3 regions of the Sphaerisporangium aureirubrum genome follow, and region 1 is predicted to be linked to each of the others. Evidence: predicted binding sites of a transcription regulator. Region 1 holds the regulator's gene; each other region holds the start of a gene.

Region 1 (7,806 bases):
GGCGACGGAGAAGGCGTCCATCACACCGGCCAGGGTGGAACCCTGCTTGGACATCTTCAGGAAGACCTCGCCGAGGCCGTCGTCGGGGTAGGACGAGGCGGTCATGTAGCCCTTGGCGCCGCCGACGGTGAAGCGGGTGGTGCTGCTCGGGCGCTGGTTGGGCAGGCGGCGGCGGGTCGGCTTGGCCACCTCGACGACCTGGACGACCGGCTCGGGCGCCACGGCGGGCTCGGCGGCCTTCTCGCCGCCCTTCTTGGACACCGAAAGCGGCTGGCCGACCTTGCAGTTGTCGCGGTAGACCGCGAGGGCCTTCAGGCCGAGCTTCCAGCCTTCGAGGTACACCTGCTCGATGTCCTCGACGGTGGCCGACTCGGGCAGGTTGACGGTCTTGGAGATGGCGCCGGACAGGAACGACTGGGTGGCCGCCATCATGCGCACGTGGCCCATGGGCGCGATGGCCCGCTCGCCCATGGCGCAGTCGAACACCTCGTAGTGGTCGGGGCGCAGGCCGGGGGCGTCCATGACGTGGCCGTGCTCGGCGATGTACTCGACGATCGCCTCGACCTGCTCGGGCTGGTAGCCGAGGCGGCGCAGCGCCCGCGGGATGGTCTGGTTGACGATCTGCATGGAGCCGCCGCCGACGAGCTTCTTGAACTTGACCAGCGCGAGGTCCGGCTCGATGCCGGTGGTGTCGCAGTCCATCATCAGGCCGATGGTGCCGGTCGGCGCGAGCAGCGACGCCTGGGCGTTGCGGTAGCCGTTCTTCTCGCCGAGCTTGAGGCACTCCTGCCACTGCTTGGTGGCCTCGGCGAGGATCGGGCGGTCCAGGTCGTCGGCGGCGCGCAGCTCGTCGTTGGCGGCGGCGTGCTTGCGCATGACCCGCTTGTGCGGGGTGGCGTTGCGCTTGTAGCCGTCGTAGGGGCCGACGATGGCGGCGAGCTCGGCGCTGCGGCGGTAGGAGACGCCGGTCATCAGGCTGGTGATCGCGGCGGCGACGGCCCGGCCGCCGTCGGAGTCGTAGGCGTGGCCGGTGGCCATGAGCAGCGCGCCGAGGTTGGCGTACCCGATGCCGAGCTGGCGGTACGCCCGGGTGGTCTCGGCGATCTTGCTGGTCGGGAAGTCGGCGAAGGTGATGGAGATGTCCATCGCGGTGATGATCAGCTCGGTCAGCTTCACGAACCGGTCGACGTCGAAGGTGTCGTCCTCGCCGAGGAACTTCAGCAGGTTGATGCTGGCGAGGTTGCAGGAGGAGTTGTCCAGGTGGACGTACTCCGAGCAGGGGTTGGACGCGGTGATGCGGCCGGTCTCCGGGCAGGTGTGCCAGTCGTTGATCGTGTCGTCGTACTGCACGCCGGGGTCGGCGCACTCCCACGCGGCCTGGGCCATCTTGCGGAACAGGGACTTGGCGTCGACCCGCTCGATCACTTCGCCGGACAGCCGGGCCCGCAGCCCGAAGTCGCCGCCCGCCTCGACGGACCGCATGAACTCGTCCGACACTCGCACGGAGTTGTTGGCGTTCTGGTACTGCACCGAGACGATGTCCCGGCCGCCGAGGTCCATGTCGAAGCCCGCGTCCCGCAGCGCGCGGATCTTGTCCTCTTCGCGGGCCTTGGTCTCGATGAACTCTTCGATGTCGGGGTGGTCGACGTCCAGCACGACCATCTTGGCGGCCCGGCGGGTGGCGCCGCCGGACTTGATGGTGCCCGCGGAGGCGTCCGCGCCGCGCATGAACGAGACCGGGCCGCTGGCGGTGCCGCCGCTGGACAGCAGTTCCTTGCTGGAGCGGATGCGGGAGAGGTTGACGCCGGAGCCCGACCCCCCCTTGAAGATCACGCCTTCTTCCTTGTACCACTCCAGGATCGACTCCATCTGGTCGTCGACCGCCAGGATGAAGCACGCGCTGACCTGCTGCGGCGAGGCGGTGCCCACGTTGAACCACACCGGCGAGTTGAAGCTGAAGACCTGGTGGATCAACGCGTGCTTCAGCTCGTGGTCGAAGATCTCGGCGTCCTCCTCGGAGGCGAAATAGCCGTGCTCGCGCCCGGTGCGGGTGTAGGCGCCCACCACACGGTCGACAAGCTGCCTCAGGCTGACCTCGCGCTGCGGGGTGCCGACGGCGCCGCGGAAGTATTTGGTGGTCACGATGTTGGCGGCGTTCACCGACCAGGAGTCGGGGAACTCGACGCCGCGCTGCTCGAAGTTGATCGAGCCGTCCCGCCAGTTGGTCATCACGACGTCACGGTGCTCCCAGCGCACCTGGTCGTACGGGTGCACACCGGGGGTGGTGTGGATACGCCTGATCTTCAAGCCCTTGGGGGCGCGCTTGCCCCCGCGTCCCACCGAGCCACTCACCGTCTCCGTCATGATCTCCCCCTTCCGGGGCCCTGGAGCCCTTGTTCCTGGAACACACCGTCACACCGCCCTGCCCCCCGCGTGGGGGACGTGTTCACCGTCTCGCCGGCCGTCACGCCGGCTCCGCCTGGCCCGCCGCCCTCGCGTCGCGCGCGGCCCGGAGCTGCTCGATCTCCGCCTCGAAGTCGGCGAGCGTCTCGAAGCCGCGGTACACCGAGGCGAACCGGAGATACGCCACCTCGTCCAGGTCGCGCAGCGGCCCGAGGATCGCCAGGCCCACCTGGTGGGCCGGGATCTCGGCCGCCCCTCTGGCCCGTATGCTCTCCTCGACCCGCTGGCCGAGCTGGGCGAGGGAGTCCTCGCTGACCGGGCGTCCCTGGCAGGCCCGCCGCACCCCGGCGATCACCTTGTCCCTGGAGAACGCCTCGGTCACCCCGCTGCGCTTGCTGACCATCAGCAGCACGGTCTCCTGCGTGGTGAACCGGCGTCCGCACTCGGGGCAGGTGCGCCGGCGGCGGATCGCGGCGCCGTCCTCGGTGGAGCGGCTGTCGATGACCCGGGTGTCCGGATGACGACAGAACGGACAGTGCACGTGTCACCTCCCCCGCCCATGCGGAACAGGCCGGCGCACTCGTCGATCTTGACTCGGTGCGCCGACGGAAACACAACCTATGGTGAACCACATCGGTGTAACTACTAGATGTTGTGGTCTAACCGTAGGAGTGCCGCCGCATGAACGCAAGTCGGCGCGACCCCTACGCGCGAACCACCCCGCCCATCAGCGATAACGGCACCGCGGACGGCGTGTCGCACCCCTGATCCCCTGCCGCACCCCTTGCCCCACCAGGCACGACCCGGATCCGCTCGCGGCGCCGGTGCAGAACCTTACGGAGACCGGCCGGGCGTGATCGACTTCGACACCCGTCCGGCATAAGATCGCAAAAGTCGAACACGAGAGCGATCGAACTCCCGTACGATGGCGGGCACGATAATGCCCGATCAGAGGCCCCATTATCGAACACGTGTTTGATGACGATCTTGAACGGAGTTATTGTCGCCGTGTGGGCGGCATTGCAGGCATGGCAGGCACACGGCGGCCGGGCTGGGCGGGCGCCACGGACCGAGCGCCTCACCGGCGCCCGGTGAGGAGGAGTTCATGAGCGAGCAGGAGATCGGCGCGGTCGTCAGCGACCTGGCCGTGCGAAGGCGTGACGAGCTCGGTCTCACCCCGAGGCAACGCAAGATCCTGGAAGTGATCCGCGACTCCGTGCAGCAGCGGGGTTATCCGCCCTCGATGCGCGAGATCGGCGAGGCCGTCCAGCTCACCAGCACCTCCAGCGTCTCCCACCAGCTCACCGCGCTCCAGCGCAAGGGATACCTCCGCCGCGACCCGCACCGCCCCCGTGCCCTGGAGGTCCGCCTGCCCGGCGAGCCGGCCCTCTGGGTCGACCCCGTCGGCGACGGCGAGGACGAGCCGCTGATCAGCAGGCCCACCGCCGCGTTCGTCCCGCTGGTCGGCCGCATCGCCGCCGGTGGCCCCATCCTCGCCGAGGAGCGCATCGAGGACGTCTTCGCGCTGCCCAAGCAGCTCGTGGGCGAGGGCACGCTGTTCCTGCTCCAGGTCGCCGGCGACTCCATGATCGAAGCCGCCATCGCGGACGGCGACTGGGTCGTGGTGCGCCAGCAGCCGGTCGCCGACAACGGCGACATCGTCGCGGCGATGATCGACGGCGAGGCCACCGTGAAGACCTTCAAGCGCAAGGACGGCCACGTCTGGCTGGTGCCGCAGAACCCCGTCTACGACCCCATCCCCGGCGACGAGGCCACCATCCTCGGCAAGGTCACCGCGGTCCTCCGCAAGCTCTGACCGGGTTCCGGCAGAGCGGCCGGGTCAGGCCTTCCTGACCCGGCTCACCAGCGATCGGCCCCCGGTCAGGGGACGATGTTGACCAGCTTCGGCGCCCGCACGATCACCTTGCGGGGCGCGCCGTCCAGGTACGTCCGCACCTTCTCCGAGGCCAGGGCCAGCTCCTCCAGCGCGGCACCGGAGATGTCGGGCGAGACCTCCAGGCGGTCGCGCACCTTCCCCGCCACCTGCACCACGCAGGTCACCGACTCCTGCACCAGCAGCGCGGGCTCGGCGGCCGGCCAGCCGGCCCGGGTGACCGACGGGCCGTGTCCCAGCCGCTCCCAGCCTTCCTCGGCGCAGTACGGCGCGACCAGGGACAGCAGCACCGCCAGGGTCTCGGCCGCCTCGCGCACCGCGGGGTCGGCCGCGCCTGGGCCCGTGTCGATGGCACGGCGCGCCGCGGTGGTCAGCTCCATGGTGCGGGCGACCGCCACGTTGAACTTGTGCGCCTCGACCAGCCGGGTGACCTCGTCGATGGTGCGATGGGTGACCTTGCGCAGCTCGGTGTCGCCGGACGAGAAGTCCGCTCCTGGCGCCGACGCGGCCCCGGCCTCCGCCATCACCCGGAACGCCCGGGCCAGGAACTTCTGCGACGCGGCGGCCGAGACGTCCGCCCAGTCGATGTCGTCCTCGGGCGGGCCGGCGAACACCATGGTCAGCCGGACCGCGTCCACGCCGAACGCGTCGATCTGCTCGCCCAGGTCGACGCCGTTGCCCAGCGACTTGGACATGGCCTTGCCCTGGTTGACGACCTGGCCTTGGTTCAGCAGGCGCAGGAAGGGCTCGGGGAAGTCCACCATGCCCATGTCGTGCAGCACCTTGGTGAAGAACCGCGAGTACAGCAGGTGCAGCACCGCGTGCTCCACACCGCCGACGTACTGGTCGATCGGCCCCCAGCGGCGCACCTGCTCCACGTCGAACGGCGCGTCGTCCAGCTGGGGCGAGCAGTAGCGCAGGAAGTACCACGAGGAGTCGACGAAGGTGTCCATCGTGTCGGTGTCGCGCAGCGCCGGGCCGTCGCACTTGGGGCAGGCGACGTTGACCCAGTCGGTGGCGCTGGCCAGCGGCGACACGCCCTTGGGCGCCAAGGCGTCGCCGCGCAGGTCGGGCAGCGTGACGGGCAGCTGGTCGTCGGGGACCGGCACCTCGCCGCAGTCGGGGCAGTGGATGATCGGGATGGGCGTGCCCCAGTAACGCTGGCGGGACAGCAGCCAGTCGCGCAGGCGGTAGTTGACCGCCGCCGCGCCGGTGCCGCGCTCGCCCAGGATCTCGACGATCCGGGCGATGGCGCCGGTCTTGGTCAGCCCGTCCAGCGGCCCGGAGTTGACCAGACGGCCCTCGCCCGGCGTCGCGGTGCCGCTCTCCGCTGGGTCGGGCAGGCCGGTCTCGACCACGACCCGCACCGGCAGGCTGAACTTCAGCGCGAAGTCCAGGTCGCGCTGGTCGTGCGCGGGCACCGCCATGATCGCGCCGTGGCCGTAGTCGGACAGCACGTAGTCGGCGGCCCACACCGGGACGCGCTCGCCGTTCACCGGGTTGATCGCGTGGCGCCCCAGGAAGACGCCCGTCTTCTCCTTGTCGGTGGCCAGGCGCTCGATGTCGGTCAGCTTGGCGACCTCGGCGCGGTACGCCTCCAGCGCGGGCAGCTGCTCGGGGGCGCAGATCTCCTCGGCCAGCGGGGCGTCCGCGGCCACCACGAAGAACGTCGCGCCGTACAGGGTGTCCGGACGGGTGGTGTAGACGGTGACCGGCTCGGCGCGGCCCTCGATCTGGAAGGCGACGTCGGCGCCCTCGGAGCGGCCGATCCAGTTGCGCTGCATGGTCAGCACGCGCTCGGGCCAGCCGCCCTCCAGCTGGGCCATGTCGTCCAGCAGGCGGTCGGCGTAGTCAGTGATCTTGAAGTACCACTGGGTCAGCTCGCGCCGGATCACCGTGGCGCCGCACCGCTCGCACTGCCCCGCGACGACCTGCTCGTTGGCCAGCACCGTCTGGTCGACGGGGCACCAGTTGACCAGGCCGCCCTTGCGGTAGGCCAGGCCCCGCTCGAAGAAGCGGTTGAACAGCCACTGGTTCCAGCGGTAGTACTCGGGGTCGCTGGTGTGCAGGCGGCGCGACCAGTCGAAGGAGATGCCGTACCGCTTGAAGGAGTTGGCCTGGGTCTCGATGTTGGCGTACGTCCACTCCGCGGGGTGGGCGTTGCGGCGGATCGCGGCGTTCTCGGCGGGCAGGCCGAAGGAGTCCCACCCGATGGGGTGCAGGACGTTGTAGCCCTTCTGGAACCAGTAGCGGGCGACGACGTCCGCGATGGCGAAGACCTCGGCGTGCCCCATGTGCAGGTCCCCGGAGGGGTAGGGGAACATGTCGAGCAGGTACTTACGAGGGCGGTCGTCGCCGTCCCCGCCGGCCCGGTAGGGGTCCAGTTCCTCCCAGCGGCGCTGCCACTTGGGCTGCAGCGTCTGCGGATCGTACTGCTCGTCGCTCACGGCCTCGTCCTTAGATTCATCAGGGGCGCGGATGGCTTGGTCGATCTTGACCAATAAAGAAACCCCCCGTGTCCACGAGGGGCAGCCGCGTCGACCCGCGTCTCAGCGCGCTCGACGCGGCCGGCCAAGAAGCAGGGTCCCGCCACGCATAGCTCAAGGGTAGCGCAGTGCGCAAACACCGTTCATATCGTTTGGCCGCCACCATGACCTGGTGATCGAAATGCGGGCACATAGCGACCCGATGGTGATAGATCCGTTGTGCCCCGTATGTACCTTTAGTTTACGCTTTTCGCTGTGGCGAACTCGTATGGGCCAGGACGCGGCCCGGATTTCCCGGGGGACGACCTGCCGATGCAGGATCCGCCGACCGACCCGAACGGCCTGAGGCTGCGGGAACCATTCTCCGATTCTCCTGCGGACACCCCTGCTCCACATGAGATCATGCCGAGCACCCTCAATCCGGGCATGATTTCGGGAGGTACGCCCGCGATGGCACCTGAGCAGACCAGCCGCCCCACGCGGGCTCCGGCATGGCCGGAGAGCCCACCGCCGTGGCCGGAGATGCCCCCGCCGTCGGCGCACCCCTCCTACCAGGACCCGGTCACCCCGCCCCCTCCCGGCCACCAGCACCACAACACCGGCCCGCAGGACCACGGCTCCTACCCCACCGGCCCGCAGCGGTACGACACCCCGGCCCCCCCGCAGTACGCCCCCCAGGGCTCGGGCCCCCATCAGTACCCCCCGCAGCCCACCGGCCCGCAGCAGTACGGCGGCCCGGGCACCGGGCCCCAGCAGTACGCCCCCCAGCCGTCCACCGGCCCCCAGCAGTACCCTCCGCAGCCCACCGGCCCCCAGCAGTACGCCCCGCAGGGCCCCGGCCCGCAGCAGCACGCCGCGCGGAACGCCGGACCCCAGCGGTACGCGGGCGCCCCCGGCACCATGACCGCGCAGGGCACCGACGTACAGGCCCCGGGCGGGATGAACGGCCAACTCCCCGGTCCCGTGAACGGGCAGCACGGCCCGATGAACGGGCAGGCCCCGGGCGCGGCGAACGGGCAGGGC
Region 2 (7,806 bases), on a different contig from region 1:
GCAGGAGCCAGGAGCTGAAGACGGTGGCGGCGCAGTGGCCCTGGACGGACTCGAAGAAGGTCAAGTCGATGGGGCCGGTGGAGTCGTCCAGGGTGGTGAAGATGACGCGCTGGCCGGAGCGGACGGCGGGGGTCTGGGTGGCGACCTTGACGCCGGCCACCAGGATCTCGGCGCCGTTGCGCATGCCGGGCAGTTCGTGGGACCTGACGACGCCGGCGGCGTCCAGGAGCTCGCGGTGGAACGCCAGGATGTGGTGGCTGACGTCCATGCCGAGGATCTCCAGCTCCGCCTGGACGGCCTCGGCCTCGGTCATCTCGGGGAACTCGCCGGGTTCGATGCGCTCGGTGAAGGCCATGGGGATCTGCACGGCCGCCGCCCGCGCGGCGGTGACGGTGCCGGCGGCGGAGGCGCGGTCCAGGGTGCCGACGTGGGCGACCAGGTCGCGGCGGGTCAGCCTGCCGGGGCGCCAGCGGGGGCCGCCGGGGTGGACGTCGTGCAGTGCGTCCAGGCCGCCGACCTCCACGATGCGCTCGGCGACGGGGCGGGAGGGGCGGGCGCGGGCCCAGAAGTCGGCGAGGGAGGTGTACGGGCGGCCGGCGACCATGCGGTCGATCTCGGCCTCGCTGATGCCTTTGACCGAAGAGAGGGGGACGCGCAGGCCGTAGCCGTGGCCGATGCGGTCCAGGTCGCCCTCGGACGGTCCTGAGGCCTGCGGCGCTGCGGAGTCCCCGGACGTGACGGAACCCCCCGGCCTGGCGGAGTCCCCAGGCGCGGCGGAGTCCCCAGGCGCGGCCGGGCCCTCGGGGGGGACCGGGGAGAGGTGGCGTTCGACGCGCCAGTGGCGGGCGGAGTGGTTGACGTCCAGGGGGAGGATGGCGACGCCGGAGCGGCGGGCGTCGTCCAGCAGGACGCGGCTCGGGTACATGCCGGGCTCGTGGGTGAGGACGCCGGCGAAGAACGCGGCGGTGTGGTGGCGTTTGAGCCAGGCCGACTGGTAGGTGGGCAGGGCGAACGCGGCGGCGTGGGCCTTGCAGAAGCCGAAGGAGCCGAAGGCGTCGAGGATGTGCCAGGCGTGGTCGGTGGTGGCGCGGTCGTACTCGGGCAGCACGTTGCTCTCCCACCACACCATGACCCCCGCCCTGGCGGAGGAGTCGCCCAGCTTGCGGCGGATGCTCTCGGCCTCCGACAGGCCGCAGCCGGTCATGACGTCGATGATGCGCAGCACCTGCTCGTGGAAGACGACCACGCCGTGCGTCTCGGCCAGCGCGTCGCGCAGCCGGGGGTGGGGGTAGGACGGCTCGCGCCAGCCGTGCCGGGCCTCCAGGTAGGGGGTCACCATGTCGGAGTTGACCGGTCCGGGGCGGAACAGCGAGATGTCCACGATCAGGTCGTGCAGCACCCGGGGTTCCAGCTTGGCGACCAGTTCGCGCTGGCCGGGGGACTCGATCTGGAAGCAGCCGAGCGTGCGCCCGGTGCGGATCATGTCGTAGGTGGGGGTGTCGTCCCGGGGCACGCCCCGCTCCAGGTCGACGTCCACGCCGTCCACCCGCTCGATCTCGCTCAGCGTGTACGCCATGGCGGACTGCATGCGCACGCCGAGCACGTCCAGCTTGAGCAGGCCGAGTTCCTCCACGTCGTCCTTGTCGAACTGGCTCATGGGGAACTCCAGCAGGCTGCGCTCCACCGGCGTGCGGTCGCGCAGCCCGGCGTTGCCGACCAGGACGCCGCAGGGGTGCAGGGCGATGTGCCGGGGCAGGCCGTCGAGCTTCTCCGCCAGCCGGAACATGGTGGTCAGGGCCCGGTCGTTCAGGCCGCTGCCGCGCAGTTCCGGCAGATCCGTCAGGGCGGTGCGGATCTGCCGGGCCCGGACGTGCGGGAACGCCTTGGCGATGGTGTCGATCTCGTGCGGCGGCAGGCCCATGGCGGCCCCGACGTCGCGGATGGCGCTGCGGGCCCGGTAGGTCTCCATCATGGACACGCACGCGACGCGGCTCTCGCCGTACCGGTCGAGGATGGCCCGGTAGCAGTCCAGCCGCCGCGCCGACTCCACGTCCACGTCGATGTCCGGCAGCCCTCGGCGGCTGTCGCACAGGAAGCGCTCCATGAGGAGGCCGTGGTCGAGGGGGTTGACCTCGCCGATGCGCAGCAGGTGGGTGACGAGGCTGCCCGCGCCGGAGCCGCGGATGGCGCAGCGCACGCCCATCTCGCGGATCATGTCCGTGATCCCGGCCACGACGATGAAATATCCGGACAGCCGCTTCCGCTCGATCACCGCCAGCTCCGCCTCCAGCCGCTCCCTGGCGTCCCTGGATCGTTCCATCCCGCGCCACGCCAGCCTCTCCTCGCAGCGCGAGCGCAGCAGCGGCACGGGGTCGCCGTCCACCTCGGGCAGGTGCAGCCGCTGCGGGTCGCCGACCAGCGCGAGGACCTCCAGAGGGTCCAGCACGCAGCGCTCGGCGACCCGGCGGGTGGCGGCGAGCAGGTCGCGCGCGCGGCCGTCGTCGCCGCAGACGCGCGACGCCATCAGCGCCATCTCCTTGCCGTCCTTGAGGTAGGCGTGCGCGGCGGAGTGCTCCAGGTGCCGGGGGTGCAGCGGCACGAGCTTGCGCGCCGCGTCCAGCACGTCCCCCACCCGGTAGTCCCCCGGGTCCAGGTGGCGCACCGCGTTGGTCAGCACGGCCGGCACGCCCGCCGGCCCGGCGAGGGCCAGCATGCGCCGGGCGACGCTCGTGTCCCGCTGCCCGTAGTGGTCGACCACCTCGACCACGAGGTCGGGGACGGCGGCCCGCCAGTCCGTGAGCAGCTCGTGCGCCCGCCGGTCGCGGCGCTCGGCCACCGCCCGGCCCACGTCGGACCTCGGGCCGAGCATGACCACCAGCTCGCCGGCGTGCCGGGCGATCATCTCGCGGGTCACCCGGGGCTCGCCCCGCTCCCCCGCCCGGTGGGCGTCGGCGGTAAGGCGGCACAGGTGGGCCCACCCGGCGGCCCTGGCCAGGACGGTCACCCGGCAGGCGTCCTCGCCGGGCCGGTCCAGCGCGAAGTCGACGCCGACGACGGGACGCAGGCCCGCCTCGGCGCACGCCTGGACGTGTTTGACCGCGCCGTACATGCCGTCGCGGTCGGTCAGCGCGAGGACGTCCATGCCGTGCGCCGCGGCGCGCGCCGCCAGGGCGGCGGGGAACGCCGAGCCGTACCGCAGCGAGTAGGCGGAGGCGACGTGCAGGTGGGGGAACATCAGTCCCACGCCCTCAGCATCAGCCAGCCCCCGCTCGCGGTGTCGAACCGCAGCTCGTAGGTGCCGGTGTCGCCGCCGGGGCTGGCCTCGACCCGCCAGAAACGCCGCTCGCCGGGGTCGCTCTCCGCGATCCGCCACCACTCGCGGGAGGTCACCCAGTGGTCGAGGACGCGGCGCACGACGTACAGCCGGTCCCGCCAGACGAAGCGGGCGGGCTCGCCGTCTCGCGTCCACACCTCGATGGGATCGCCGTAGATTCTGCTCAAGGCGGATCTTCTCCCTGGGGCCTTCGGAACTGAACACCCGGGGGAAGACGGGCGGTGCTGGTTCGAACATACGTTCCCAGCACCCCGGAGGCAAATCCGGACGAGCCGGACATGCTGCGGTAACGTGCCTGGTGATCGCAGGGATGCGTGGCACGGCCTTGACTGTGACGATCACATCAGTGTTCGTTCACACAACTACACCGGAACGCAGCGGACTAGACACTATTTATTGTCCGGGGTCGCGTAACTTTCCCCCATACCATCAGATAGCGGGAGCTAAACGTGCATTCACCCCGTACGCGTATCGTCGGCCTGGCGGCCGCCCTTACCGTCGCCACTTCCCTTGGTGCCGCCTGCGGCGCCGCCCCGACCGCCGGTTCCGGTGACGCCGGCGGCGCCGCCTCCGCCGCCAAGACGGCCACCTCCGCCGCCGACCTCGGCGGCCTGGACAAGCTGGTCGAAGCGGCCAAGAAGGAGGGACAGCTCAACGTCATCGCCCTCCCGCCGAACTGGGCCAACTACGGCGAGATCATCTCGGCGTTCTCCACCAAGTACGGCATCAAGGTCAACAGCGAGAACCCCGACGGTTCCAGCCAGGACGAGATCAACGCCGTCAAGACCCGCAAGGGCCAGGACCGCGCCCCCGACGTCCTCGACCTCGGCACCGCCTTCGCGCTCAGCGGCGCGGCGGAAGGCCTGTTCGCACCGTACAAGGTGCAGAGCTGGGACAAGATCCCCGAGGGCCAGAAGGACGCGAGCGGCACCTGGTACAACGACTACGGAGGCTACGTCTCCATCGGGTGCGACGCCAAGAAGGTGGAGAACTGCCCGCAGACCTTCGCCGACCTGCTCAAGCCCGAGTACAAGGGCAAGGTCGCGCTGAACGGCAACCCCACCAAGGCGGGCGCCGCGTTCGCGGGCGTGTACGCCGCGTCGCTGGCCAACGGCGGCAACTTCGACGACATCCAGCCCGGCATCGACTTCTTCAAGAAGCTGAAGGACACGGGCAACTTCAACCCCGTCGAGTCGACCCCGGCCACCGTGCAGAGCGGCGAGACCCCGATCAGCATCGACTGGGACTACCTCAACGCCGGCTACACCGACGAGTTCGTCAGCAAGGGCGTCGACTGGAAGGTCGCGGTCCCGAGCGACGGCAAGTACGCCCAGTTCTACGCCCAGGCGATCAACAAGGACGCCCCGCACCCCGCCGCCGCGCGCCTGTGGGAGGAGTTCCTGTACAGCCCCGAGGGCCAGAACCTGTGGCTGAAGGGCTACGCCCGCGCGGTGCTGCTGCCCGCCATGCAGACCGACGGCACGGCCGACGCCGCGCTGGTCGCCAAGCTGCCCGCGGTCGAGGGCACGCCCGAGTTCCCGACCGACGCCCAGGTCACCAAGGCCAAGGAGGTCCTGGCCACCGGCTGGGGCGCCGCGGTCTCCGGCTGATCTTGACGCACCCGGCAACGACGCCATGACCGAGACATCCTCGACGGCGCCCGCCCGCCTGCCCCGGACCACACCGGCCCGGGGCGGCCGGGGGCGCCCGCGCTCGCCCGGCTGGGCGGCCGCGCTCCCTCTACTGATCTTCATCGGGCTCGCCTTCGGGATCCCGGCCGTCGCCCTGCTCGGCGGGGCGTTCACCTCCGAGGGCTCCCTCACCACGGCCAACCTCACCGAGTCCCTCCAGGGGGCCTACCTCACCTCCCTGCTCGGCAGCGTCAAGCTGTCCGCGCTGGTCGCCGTGGTGGGCGCGGTGCTCGGCACGTTCCTCGCCCAGGCCATCGTGACCTCCCGGCACCGCGCGCTGCGCGAGGCCGTGCTGACCGCGTCCGGGGTGCTCGCCAACTTCGGCGGCGTCCCGCTGGCCTTCGCCTGGATCGCCACCCTCGGCAACTCCGGCGTCCTGACCCGCGGCCTCGGGCTGGACGGCATCGGCTGGAGCCTCTACAGCTTCTGGGGCCTCGCCCTGGTGTACCTCTACTTCTCCATCCCGCTGATGGTGCTGGTCGTCGTGCCCGCGCTGGACGGCCTGCGTCCCCAGTGGCGCGAGGCGGCCCGCAACAACGGGGCCTCGGCCTGGCAGTTCTGGCGGTACGTCGGCATCCCGGTGCTCACCCCGTCGCTGCTCGGCGGCGTGGTCCTGCTGTTCGGCGGGGCCTTCGCCGCGTACGCCACCGCCGCCGCCATGGTGGGCACGGTGGTGCCGCTGGTCACCCTGCAGATCGCGGACGCCCTGACCGGCAACGTGCTGATCGGCCACGAGAACGTGGCGCTCGCCCTCAGCTTCGACATGATCGTGGTGGCCGGCCTGGTCATGGCCGTCTACCTTCCCCTCCAGCGCAGGAGCGCGCGATGGCTGCGCTGACCCCCACCGTCCTGCCCGAGGTCACCGCCCCCGCCGGGCGGGGCGGGCGGCCCCGCCGGGTGCGCGTCTGGCGCGGCATCGTGCTCGCGCTGGCCGCGCTGTACTTCGTGGTGCCGCTGCTGGCCTCGTTCGTGTTCACCGTGAACGACCCCGTCCAGGGGTTCACGCTGGACGCCTACCTGGAGATCTTCGACGCCGAGGGCTTCGGCGCGAGCCTGCTGCTGTCGCTCGGCCTGGCCGCCGCGACCATCGTGGTGGTGCTGGCCCTGACGCTGCCCGCGATGCTGGCCGTACGGCTCAGCGCGCCGAGGCTGCGGCCGGTGATGGAGGTGCTGTGCACCCTGCCGCTGGTGGTGCCGCCCATCACCTTCGTGGCCGGGATCAGCACCGTGCTGCGCTGGGGGCCGGACTACCTCGCGACCACGCCGTTCTACCAGACGATGATCGCGATCCAGAACCCCACGTTCCCGGTCGTGCTGGTCGTCGCGTACGTCGTGCTGGCGCTGCCGTTCGTATACCGCGCGCTGGACGCCGGGCTCGGCGCGATGGACGTCCGCACGCTGGTGGAGGCCGCGCGCAACTGCGGGGCGTCCTGGCCGCAGGTGCTGCTGCGGGTCATCGTACCCAACCTGAAGTCCGGCCTCGCCAGCGCGTCGTTCCTCACCCTGGCGCTGGTGCTGGGCGAGTACACGGTGGCGCGGCTGCTCGGCTTCCAGCCGTTCTCGGTGTGGATCGTCACCATCTCCGGGTCGAACGCCGCCATGTCGGTCGCCGTGTCCATCTTCAGCCTGCTGCTGACCTGGCTGCTGCTGCTCGTCCTTTCCACCGCGGGAACCAATAGAAGGAGCGAATCGTGAACGGGGCTCGGGTGGAGTTCCGGGGGCTGCGCCGCGCGTTCGGCGCCACCACGGCCCTCGACGGGCTGGACCTGACGGTCGCGCCGGGTGAGCTGATCGCCCTGCTCGGGCCGTCCGGGTGCGGCAAGACGACGGCGCTGCGCTGCGTCGCGGGCTTCGAGACCCCCGACCAGGGGGCCGTGCTCGTCGACGGCGACGACATCACCCACGTGCCGGCCAACCGGCGCGACGCCGGGATGGTGTTCCAGTCCTACAGCCTGTTCCCCAACCTCAACGCGCGCGACAACGTGGCGTTCGGCATGCGGGTGCGCAAGGTGCCCGCCGCCAAGCGGCACGCGCGGGCCGCCGAGCTGCTGGAACTGGTCGGGCTGCCCGTGCACGGCGACCGGTACCCGCACCAGATGTCCGGCGGGCAGCAGCAGCGGGTCGCGCTGGCCCGGGCGCTGGCGCTGGAGCCGCGGGTGCTGCTGCTGGACGAGCCGCTGTCGGCGCTGGACGCCAAGGTGCGGGTCTCGCTGCGCGAGGAGATCCGGCGGCTGCAGCAGAACCTGGGCATCACGACGATCTTCGTGACGCACGACCAGGAGGAGGCGCTGTCGATCGCCGACCACGTGGCCGTCCTCAAGGACGGGCGGCTGGAGCAGTCCGGCACCCCAGCCGAGGTGTACGACACGCCCGCGACGCCGTTCGTGGCGGAGTTCGTCGGCACCATGAACCACCTGCCCGGGCGGCTGTCGGGGACGGAGGTCGAGGTGCTCGGCCAGCGGCTGCCGGTGCACGGCGCGGTGCCCTCGACGCCGGACGTCGACGTGCTGGTGCGGCCGGAGACCGTGCTGGTCACGCCGTCCGGCGACGGTCCGGCGCTGGTGGTGTCCTCCTCGTTCCGCGGCGCGTCGGTGCGGCTGCGGCTGCGGGTCGGGGAGACCGAGTTCCTGGCCGACCTGCCGGGGCACGACGCCGTGCGGCTCGCGCCCGGCGACTGTGCGTCCGTACGGCTGGTGGAACGGCCCGTGCTGGTCGCCGCGCGGACGTCCTCCGCACCGGCCGGCGCGCCGGAGGCCGTCGCGGCCGAATGAGTGCCCGTCC
Region 3 (7,806 bases), on a different contig from region 1:
GCGCGCCCGCAAGCGCGGCGGCGGCCTCGAGGCCGGCGGCGCCGACTGGCAGACCATCATGTACGAGGGCTACGCCCCCGGCGGCGTCGCGGTCCTGGTCGAGTGCCTCACCGACAACCGCAACCGCGCCGCGTCCGAGGTCCGCGTCGCGATGACCCGCAACGGCGGCTCGATGGCCGACCCCGGCTCGGTCGCCTACATGTTCAACCGCAAGGGCGTCGTGATCGTCCCCAAGGGCACCCTCGCCGAGGACGACGTCCTGATGGCCGTCCTCGACGCCGGGGCCGAAGAGGTCAACGACCTCGGCGAGTCCTTCGAGGTCGTCTCCGAGGCCGGCGACCTGGTCCCGGTCCGCAAGGCCCTCCAGGAGGCCGGCATCGACTACGACTCCGCGGAGAGCAGCTTCCTGCCCACCCTGAGCGTCCCCCTGGACGAGGACTCGGCCCGCAAGGTCTTCCGCCTCATCGACGCGCTGGAGGACAGCGACGACGTCCAGAACGTCTACGCCAACTTCGACGTCAGCGACGAGGTCCTCGCCAAGCTCGACTGACGGCGCGGAAAACGATTAGACCCGGCCCGGGGGCCCGCCGTAGGTTTGGCGGTCGTGGAGATTCGCGATCTGACCGTGGACGACCTGGACGCCGTCCTCGACTGCCGCACCCGGGCCTTCGGCGTGCTGTCCGGTGACGACGCCGCGTCCTGGCGCACCATGGTCACGCCCCTGATGCCCGAGGGCCGCTACCTCGGGGTGTTCGACGGCACCCGCCTCACGGGGGCAGGCAGGGTCAACAACTACGTGCAGTGGTGGCACGGCCGCCCCATCTCCATGGGCGGCATCGCGGGGGTCACCGTGGCGCCGGAGGACCGCGGGCGGGGCGTCGGGCGCATGCTGATGCGCGGCCTGCTCGCGCGGTGCGCCGACCTCGGTCACGCCGTCTCCGCGCTCTACCCGGCCACCACGCAGATCTACCGGAGCCTCGGCTGGGAGCACGCCGGCGCCCGCTACCGCGTCAACATCCCCACCGAGGCCCTGCGCCTGCTCCAGGGCAGAGCCGGCGGCGGGGTCCCGCTGCGCAGGGTCGCGCCGGACGACGCCCCCGAGATCGGCAAGGTGCTCGACCGCGTGTACGGCGCCACCCGCGCCTCCGGGCCGCTCATGTGGGAGGAGCGGCTGATGCGGCACTGGCTGACCGACGACACCGATTACTGCTACCTCGCCGACGACGGCTTCCTGGCGTACTGCTGGGACGGCGGCGACCTGGACGTGGACAACCTCGTCGCCGGGTCGGAGGCCACCGCGCGGGCGCTGTGGGCGCTCGTCGGCTCCTCGTCCTCGGTGGCCAGGTCGGTCACCGCCACCGTCGAGCCGGACGACCCGCTGCTGTGGCTCCTGCGGGAGCGCAAGGACGAGCACATCTCGGCCACCCGGTGGATGTTCCGCCTGGTCGACCTCCCCGCCGCCGTCGCCGCCCGGGGCTACCCCGAGACCGTGAGCGCCGAGACCGTCGTCGCCGTCGACGACCCCGAGCGTCCCGCCAACTCCGGCACCTGGCTCCTGTCGGTGGCCTCCGGCACCGCGACCGCCACCCGCGTCCCCCCGCCCGCCGAGTCCCACTCCGTCCCCCACCTCACCATCGGCGGGATGTCGGCCCTGTTCGCGGGCGTCCAGCTCGCCACCCTCCGCCGCGCCGGCCTCCTCACCGGCGGCACCCCCCACACCGACGAGACCCTGTCCTCGGTGTTCGCCGCCAAGCCCTACCTGATCGACTACTTCTGATCCAGGGGCGCCCGGGCACGCGGAAGGCGGTGCGTGCGCGGGATCGCGGATGCGGGTACAGTCTGCGCCGAACAGGTGTTCGGCGGGTGGGAGGCGGGCTGGTGCGGCTGCCGCGGCTGCGGGTGATGGGGGTCGATCCCGGGCTGACCCGGTGCGGTCTCGGCGCCGTCGAGGGACGCGCCGGCGCGCCGCTCACGCTGGTGCGGGTCGGGGTGGCGCGCACTCCGGCGGGCGACGACATCGGGGCGCGGCTGGTGGCCATCGAGGCCGAGATCGAGCGCTGGCTGGACGACGTCGAGCCGGACGCCGTGGCCGTCGAGCGCGTCTTCAGCCAGAGCAACCTGCGCACGGTCATGGGCACCGCCCAGGCGTCCGCCGTCGCCATCGTCTGCGCCGCGCGCCGCGGCCTGCCCGTGGCGCTGCACACCCCGTCCGAGGTCAAGGCCGCCATCACCGGCTACGGCAACGCCGACAAGGCCCAGATCGGCGCCATGGTCACCCGCCTGCTGCGCCTCCAGGCCATGCCCAAGCCCGCCGACGCCGCCGACGCCCTGGCGCTGGCCATCTGCCACATCTGGCGCGGCGGCACCCAGAACCGCCTCAACGAGGCCGTCGCCAAGGCCAGGAGCACCGCCCCGGCGGCGGCCGGCGCGGGCCGCGTCAAGCCGCGCGCAGTGGAAGAGGTGGACGGATGATCGCGTCGGTCGCGGGCCGGGTGGCGGCCGTCGGGCCGGACTCGGCGGTGCTGGAGGTCGGCGGGGTCGGGATGCTGGTCCACTGCGCCCCGGGCACCCTCGCCACGCTGCGGGCCGGTGAGCAGGGCCGTCTCGCCACGTCCCTGGTGGTCCGCGAGGAGTCGCTGACCCTCTACGGCTTCGCCACCGACGACGAGCGCCTCACCTTCGAGATGCTGCAGACCGCCTCCGGCGTCGGCCCCAGGCTGGCCCTCGCCATGCTGGCCGTGCACACCCCGAACGCCCTGCGGGTCGCCGTGGCGAGCGCCGACGTCAAGACGCTGACCATGGTCCCCGGCATCGGCCAGAAGGGCGCCCAGCGCATCATCCTGGAGCTGAAGGACAAACTCGGCACCCCCGCCGAGGCCGTCGACGCGGCCCTGAACGGCCACGCCCGCCAGGCTTCCTGGCGCGACCAGGTCCACTCGGCCCTGGTGAACCTCGGCTACTCCGCCAGGGACGCCGACGAGGCCGTCGCGGCCGTCGCCCCGCAGGCCGACGCCGACGTCGCCGCGGGCCGCGCCCCCGCCGTCGCCGCCCTGCTGAAGTCCGCCCTGCGGGCCCTGAGCGTGAGATAGGGAAGCGATGAGCCTGGAACGGGATCTCGTGTCGCCGGACGCCGAGGGCGACGAGCAGGCGATCGAGTCGGCGCTGCGGCCCAAGCGGCTGGCGGAGTTCATCGGGCAGGGACGGGTGCGCGAGCAGCTGTCGCTGGTGCTGGAGAGCGCGGTGCGGCGGGAGAGGTCGCCCGACCACGTGCTGATGAGCGGGGCGCCGGGGCTGGGCAAGACGACCCTCGCCATGATCGTCGCGGCGGAGCTCGGCGCGCCGCTCAGGCTGACCTCGGGGCCGGCGCTGGAACGCGCGGGGGACCTCGCGGCGATCCTCTCGACGTTGTCGGAGGGCGAGGTGCTGTTCGTGGACGAGATCCACCGCATGGCCCGGCCCGCCGAAGAGATGCTGTACCTCGCCATGGAGGACTTCCGGGTCGACATCGTGGTCGGCAAGGGCCCGGGGGCCACCGCCATCCCCCTGGAGATCGCGCCGTTCACGCTGGTGGGCGCCACGACCAGGGCCGGGCTGCTGCCCGCCCCGCTGCGCGACCGCTTCGGGTTCGTCGCGCACATGGACTTCTACGAGGTCGCCGAGCTGGAGCAGGTGCTGCGCCGCTCGGCGCGCCTGCTGTCGCTCGACCTGCCCCCCGAGAGCGGCACGGAGATCGCCCGCCGGTCCCGCGGCACGCCCCGCATCGCCAACCGCCTGCTGCGCCGGGTGCGCGACTTCGCCGAGGTCCGCGCCGGCGGCGTCATCACCGTCGAGGTCGCCTCGGCCGCGCTCGACCTGTACGAGGTCGACGGCGAGGGCCTGGACCGCCTGGACCGCGCGGTGCTCGGCGCGCTGATGCGCAAGTTCGGCGGCGGCCCGGTCGGGCTGTCCACCCTGGCGGTGGCCGTGGGGGAGGAGCCGGAGACCGTGGAGGTGGTCGCCGAGCCCTTCCTGGTCCGCCAGGGTTTGCTGGCCCGCACCCCCCGCGGCAGGGTCGCCACCGCGGCCGCGTGGGCCCACCTCGGCCTCACCCCGCCCCCCGCCGCGTTCGGCGCCCACCCCGTCCTCTTCGAGGACCCTTCCGCGGGAACCTGAACGGCCGCCGGCGGCCTTGACCGCCGTGTTTACAACGGCATTCGGCTCACGCTCCCACAAGAGGACACCGGGTGCTGTGAAGACTTCCGGGACGACGGTGGGACCGGGCCTGAAGGGGGTACGTGTGCAGGTAGGAGGGCTCGAGCTGAAAATTTCAAAATAACCGCAGGGACCGGTCACAGATCGGTGACAACGGGAACTTTCCCGTGCGCCGGTTCGTGGGGTCGTTGCCGGGCTTTGACAAGCTCGCCTAAACTCCGTGGCTTGGCTGCATGTGTACGCTGAGACGCTCAGCGTGCGTGCCCTAGTCGCCAGACCTCCGGTCGCAGGCCGGTCAGTTCAAACCGGAAGGAAGCCCCCGTGCAGGGCCTTGGATCATTCTTGCCACTGATCTTGCTGGTCGTGGTCTTTTATTTCCTGCTCATCCGCCCGCAGCGCAAGCGGCAGCAGGAGCAGGTACAGATGCAGAACAGCCTGGTGCCGGGCAGCCGGGTGATGACCACCACCGGCCTGTTCGCCACCGTCGTCGCCGTCCAGGACGACGACGTGGTCCTCGAGGTCGCTCCCGGCGTGGAGACCCGCTGGGTCAAGGGGTCGATCGGCCGCGTGGTGACACCGGTGGAGGAGGAGACGGTGGACAATGATGAGGGTGTCACCGACACCGTCGTCGACGAGCCGATCGCCGACGCCGCCGAGCGCGGCACGAACGAGGGTTCGGCCGACAAGAAGTCCTGACCTAGGATCATCGCAAACCCCTTGACGAAAGAACTGACCACCAGTGGCCCCATCGACAAGTAGCCAGAGCAGGCCGGGACGTGTGCTCCTGGCTCTTCTGGCGCTCATCCTCGCCATGGGCGCGGCGATGTTCCTGCAGAAGGCACTCGTCCCCAAGTACGGCCTCGACCTCGCCGGCGGCACCACGGTGACCCTCTCCCCGGTCACCCAGAGCGGCCAGACCCCCTCCCAGGAGAGTCTCGACCTGGCTGTCAGCATCATCCGCGAGCGGGTGAACGGCGGCGGCATCTCCGACGCCGAGGTCGCCAAGTCGGGCGACAACATCGTCATCTCCGTGCCGGGAGCGGGCCAGGCCGAGGTCGTCAAGCGGGTCGGCACCACCGCCGAGCTGCGCTTCCGTCAGGTGCTCGGCGTGGCCGCGGCGAACGCCGTGCCCGGCAAGATGCCGACCGCCCCGGCCTCGCCCGGCACGTCCGGGACGCCCGCGCCCTCCGCGACCGCCAAGCCGTCGTCGACCGCCGCGCCCGCGCCGAGCTCCACGCCGGCCGGCCGCGCGCTGTCCTCGGCGCTGACCAGCCCGAGCCCGGGCACCACGCCATCTGCCTCGGCGTCCGCGTCCGCTTCCGGCGCGGCGACCCCGGACCCGAGCGCCTCGGCGTCCGCGAGCGCCCCGCCCGCCGAGCAGGACCCCCTCGCCGGGGTGGACCCCACCGGTATCGACCCTGCCGTGCTCGAGCAGTTCCGCACGCTCGACTGCACCAAGAAGGACCGCGGCCAGGGCGTTCAGGACGACCCGAACAAGCAGTTCGTCGCGTGCAGCAACGACGGCACGGCCAAGTACATCCTGGACAAGGCGGCGGTGAAGGGCACCGAGGTCTCCACGGCCAGCGCGGGCGTCGACCCGACCACCGGTGAGTGGATCGTCCAGGTCACCTTCAAGAGCCAGGGCGCCAGCCAGTTCTCCAAGATCACCGGCGCGATCACCAGCCAGCCCCAGCCGCGCAACCAGCTCGCGATGGTGCTGGACAGCCTGGTCATCTCCTCCCCGGTCATCGAGGAGCCGATCCCCGGCGGCCAGGCGCGCATCTCCGGCAGCTTCACGCAGGTGACCGCCACCGACCTGGCCGACCAGCTCAAGTACGGCGCGCTGCCGTTGAAGTTCGTCCAGAGCTCGATCGAAGAGGTGTCCTCGACGCTCGGCGCCGACCAGCTCCGCGGCGGTCTGCTCGCGGGCGCCTTCGGTCTCGCCCTGGTGGTCCTCTACTGCCTGCTGTACTACCGCGGGCTCGGCCTGGTCGCGGTGGCGAGCCTGGTGGTGGCGACCATCCTGACGTACCAGGCGGTCGTGCTGCTCGGCCACAACGCCAACTTCCGGCTGTCGCTGCCGCACATCATCGGCCTGGTGGTGTCGATCGGCATCACGGCGGACTCCTTCATCGTGTACTTCGAACGAATGCGCGACGAGATGAAGGAGGGCAGGCGCTCGCTGCGGGTCGCCGTCGAGGTGGCCTGGGTGCGCGCCCGGCGCACGATCCTGATCGCCGACGCGGTCATGTTCATCGCCGCCGTCGTGCTGTACTTCCTGGCCGTGGGCGGCGTCGCCGGCTTCGCCTTCGCCATGGGCCTCACCACGTTGATCGACATCGCGGTGGTCTTCGTCTTCACCAAGCCGTTCGTGGCCATGCTCGCCCGCCTGCCGTTCTTCTCCAAGGGCCACAAGCTCTCCGGCCTGGACGCCGAGCGGATGAGCCGCGACACGACGACCACCGCCCGTACGACCGTCTCCCAGGAGGGCTGATGTCGGCCATCGGAAGAATCGGGCGCCGCCTGTACCGCGGCGAGGTCGACATCGACTTCGTCGGGCGCTACAAGCTGTGGTCCATCCTGTCCGGTTCGCTCCTGCTGATCTCGGTGCTCGGCCTGGTCATCCAGGGCCTCAACCTCGGCGTGGAGTTCAAGGGCGGCTCGGTCTTCAGCTTCACCAAGCCGGCGTCGTCCACCATCGAGCAGGTGCGGTCGACGTTCGAGGACGCCGGCGTCCACCAGGTCATCGTGCAGGAGTCCGGGCCGCGCTGGCGGGTCACCACCGAGACGATGCCGACCGACGAGGTGACCCGGGTGCAGAACGCCGTCTCGCGCGAGTTCGGCATCCCGGACAACCAGGTGAGCAAGCAGATCATCGGCGCGACGTGGGGCGGTGAGGTGCTGCGCAAGGCGGTCATCGGCCTGATCGTGTTCATGATCGCGATCATCCTGTACCTCACGATGGCCTTCGAGTGGAAGATGGCGCTGGCCGCGGTGGTGGCGCTCATCCACGACCTGATCATCACCGCGGGCGTGTACGCGTGGTCGGGCTTCGAGGTGACCCCGGCCACCATGCTGGGCTTCCTCACCATCCTCGGTTATTCGCTGTACGACGCGGTCGTGGTGTTCGACATGATCAAGGAGGTCACGGCCAAGCTCGGCACGAACTCCAAGATGACCTACACCGAGGCCGCCAACAACGCCCTCAACCACACGCTGATCCGGTCGCTCAACACCTCGCTGGTCGCGATCCTCCCGGTGGCGGCGATCCTGTTCATCGGCACCACGCTGCTCGGCGCGGGCACGCTGAAGGACCTGTCGCTGGCGCTGTTCGTCGGCATGATCGTCGGCACGTACTCCTCGCTGTGCGTGGCCACGCCGATGCTGGTCCTGCTCAAGGAGCGCGAGCCGAAGTACATCGCGATCGCCAAGCGGCTCGCCGTCCATCGCGGCGCGGCCTTGCAGGACGCCGTGACCAAGCGCAAGGAGCCGGCCGCGGTCATCGCCAAGAGCGGCGGCGGCTCGGTCGCGACGGCCAAACGGAAGAAGCGCTAGCCGGGCCTCCCGTGGCGCCCTCGTGATCGCGCAGATCACGGGGGCGCTTCGCGGTGCCGG

What was found. Region 1 encodes LexA, which represses DNA repair genes until DNA is damaged. Its sites were predicted from a motif close to TCGAACANNTGTTCGA; they were not measured.
Region 2: a site for LexA is predicted at 3,564-3,579, ahead of ACFP1K_RS34025 (DUF6504 family protein). Genes of this name have one in related genera too.
Region 3: a site for LexA is predicted at 1,845-1,860, ahead of ruvC (crossover junction endodeoxyribonuclease RuvC). Genes of this name have one in related genera too.

What each region holds. Positions count from the first base shown of each region.
Region 1 covers NZ_JBHSRF010000002.1:210,250-218,055, forward strand. The annotation lists gene ACFP1K_RS02360 (vitamin B12-dependent ribonucleotide reductase) at 1-2,364, opposite strand, end outside; gene nrdR (transcriptional regulator NrdR) at 2,465-2,944, opposite strand; gene lexA (transcriptional repressor LexA) at 3,509-4,219, shown strand; gene leuS (leucine--tRNA ligase) at 4,285-6,744, opposite strand; gene ACFP1K_RS02380 (hypothetical protein) at 7,234-7,806, shown strand, end outside.
Region 2 covers NZ_JBHSRF010000080.1:33,696-41,501, forward strand. The annotation lists gene ACFP1K_RS34020 (DNA polymerase III subunit alpha) at 1-3,235, opposite strand, end outside; gene ACFP1K_RS34025 (DUF6504 family protein) at 3,235-3,501, opposite strand; gene ACFP1K_RS34030 (ABC transporter substrate-binding protein) at 3,784-4,944, shown strand; gene ACFP1K_RS34035 (ABC transporter permease) at 4,970-5,863, shown strand; gene ACFP1K_RS34040 (ABC transporter permease) at 5,851-6,720, shown strand; gene ACFP1K_RS34045 (ABC transporter ATP-binding protein) at 6,717-7,796, shown strand.
Region 3 covers NZ_JBHSRF010000049.1:46,738-54,543, reverse strand. The annotation lists gene ACFP1K_RS26920 (YebC/PmpR family DNA-binding transcriptional regulator) at 1-550, shown strand, start outside; gene ACFP1K_RS26915 (GNAT family N-acetyltransferase) at 605-1,777, shown strand; gene ruvC (crossover junction endodeoxyribonuclease RuvC) at 1,894-2,472, shown strand; gene ruvA (Holliday junction branch migration protein RuvA) at 2,469-3,089, shown strand; gene ruvB (Holliday junction branch migration DNA helicase RuvB) at 3,097-4,152, shown strand; gene yajC (preprotein translocase subunit YajC) at 4,534-4,887, shown strand; gene secD (protein translocase subunit SecD) at 4,970-6,685, shown strand; gene secF (protein translocase subunit SecF) at 6,685-7,746, shown strand.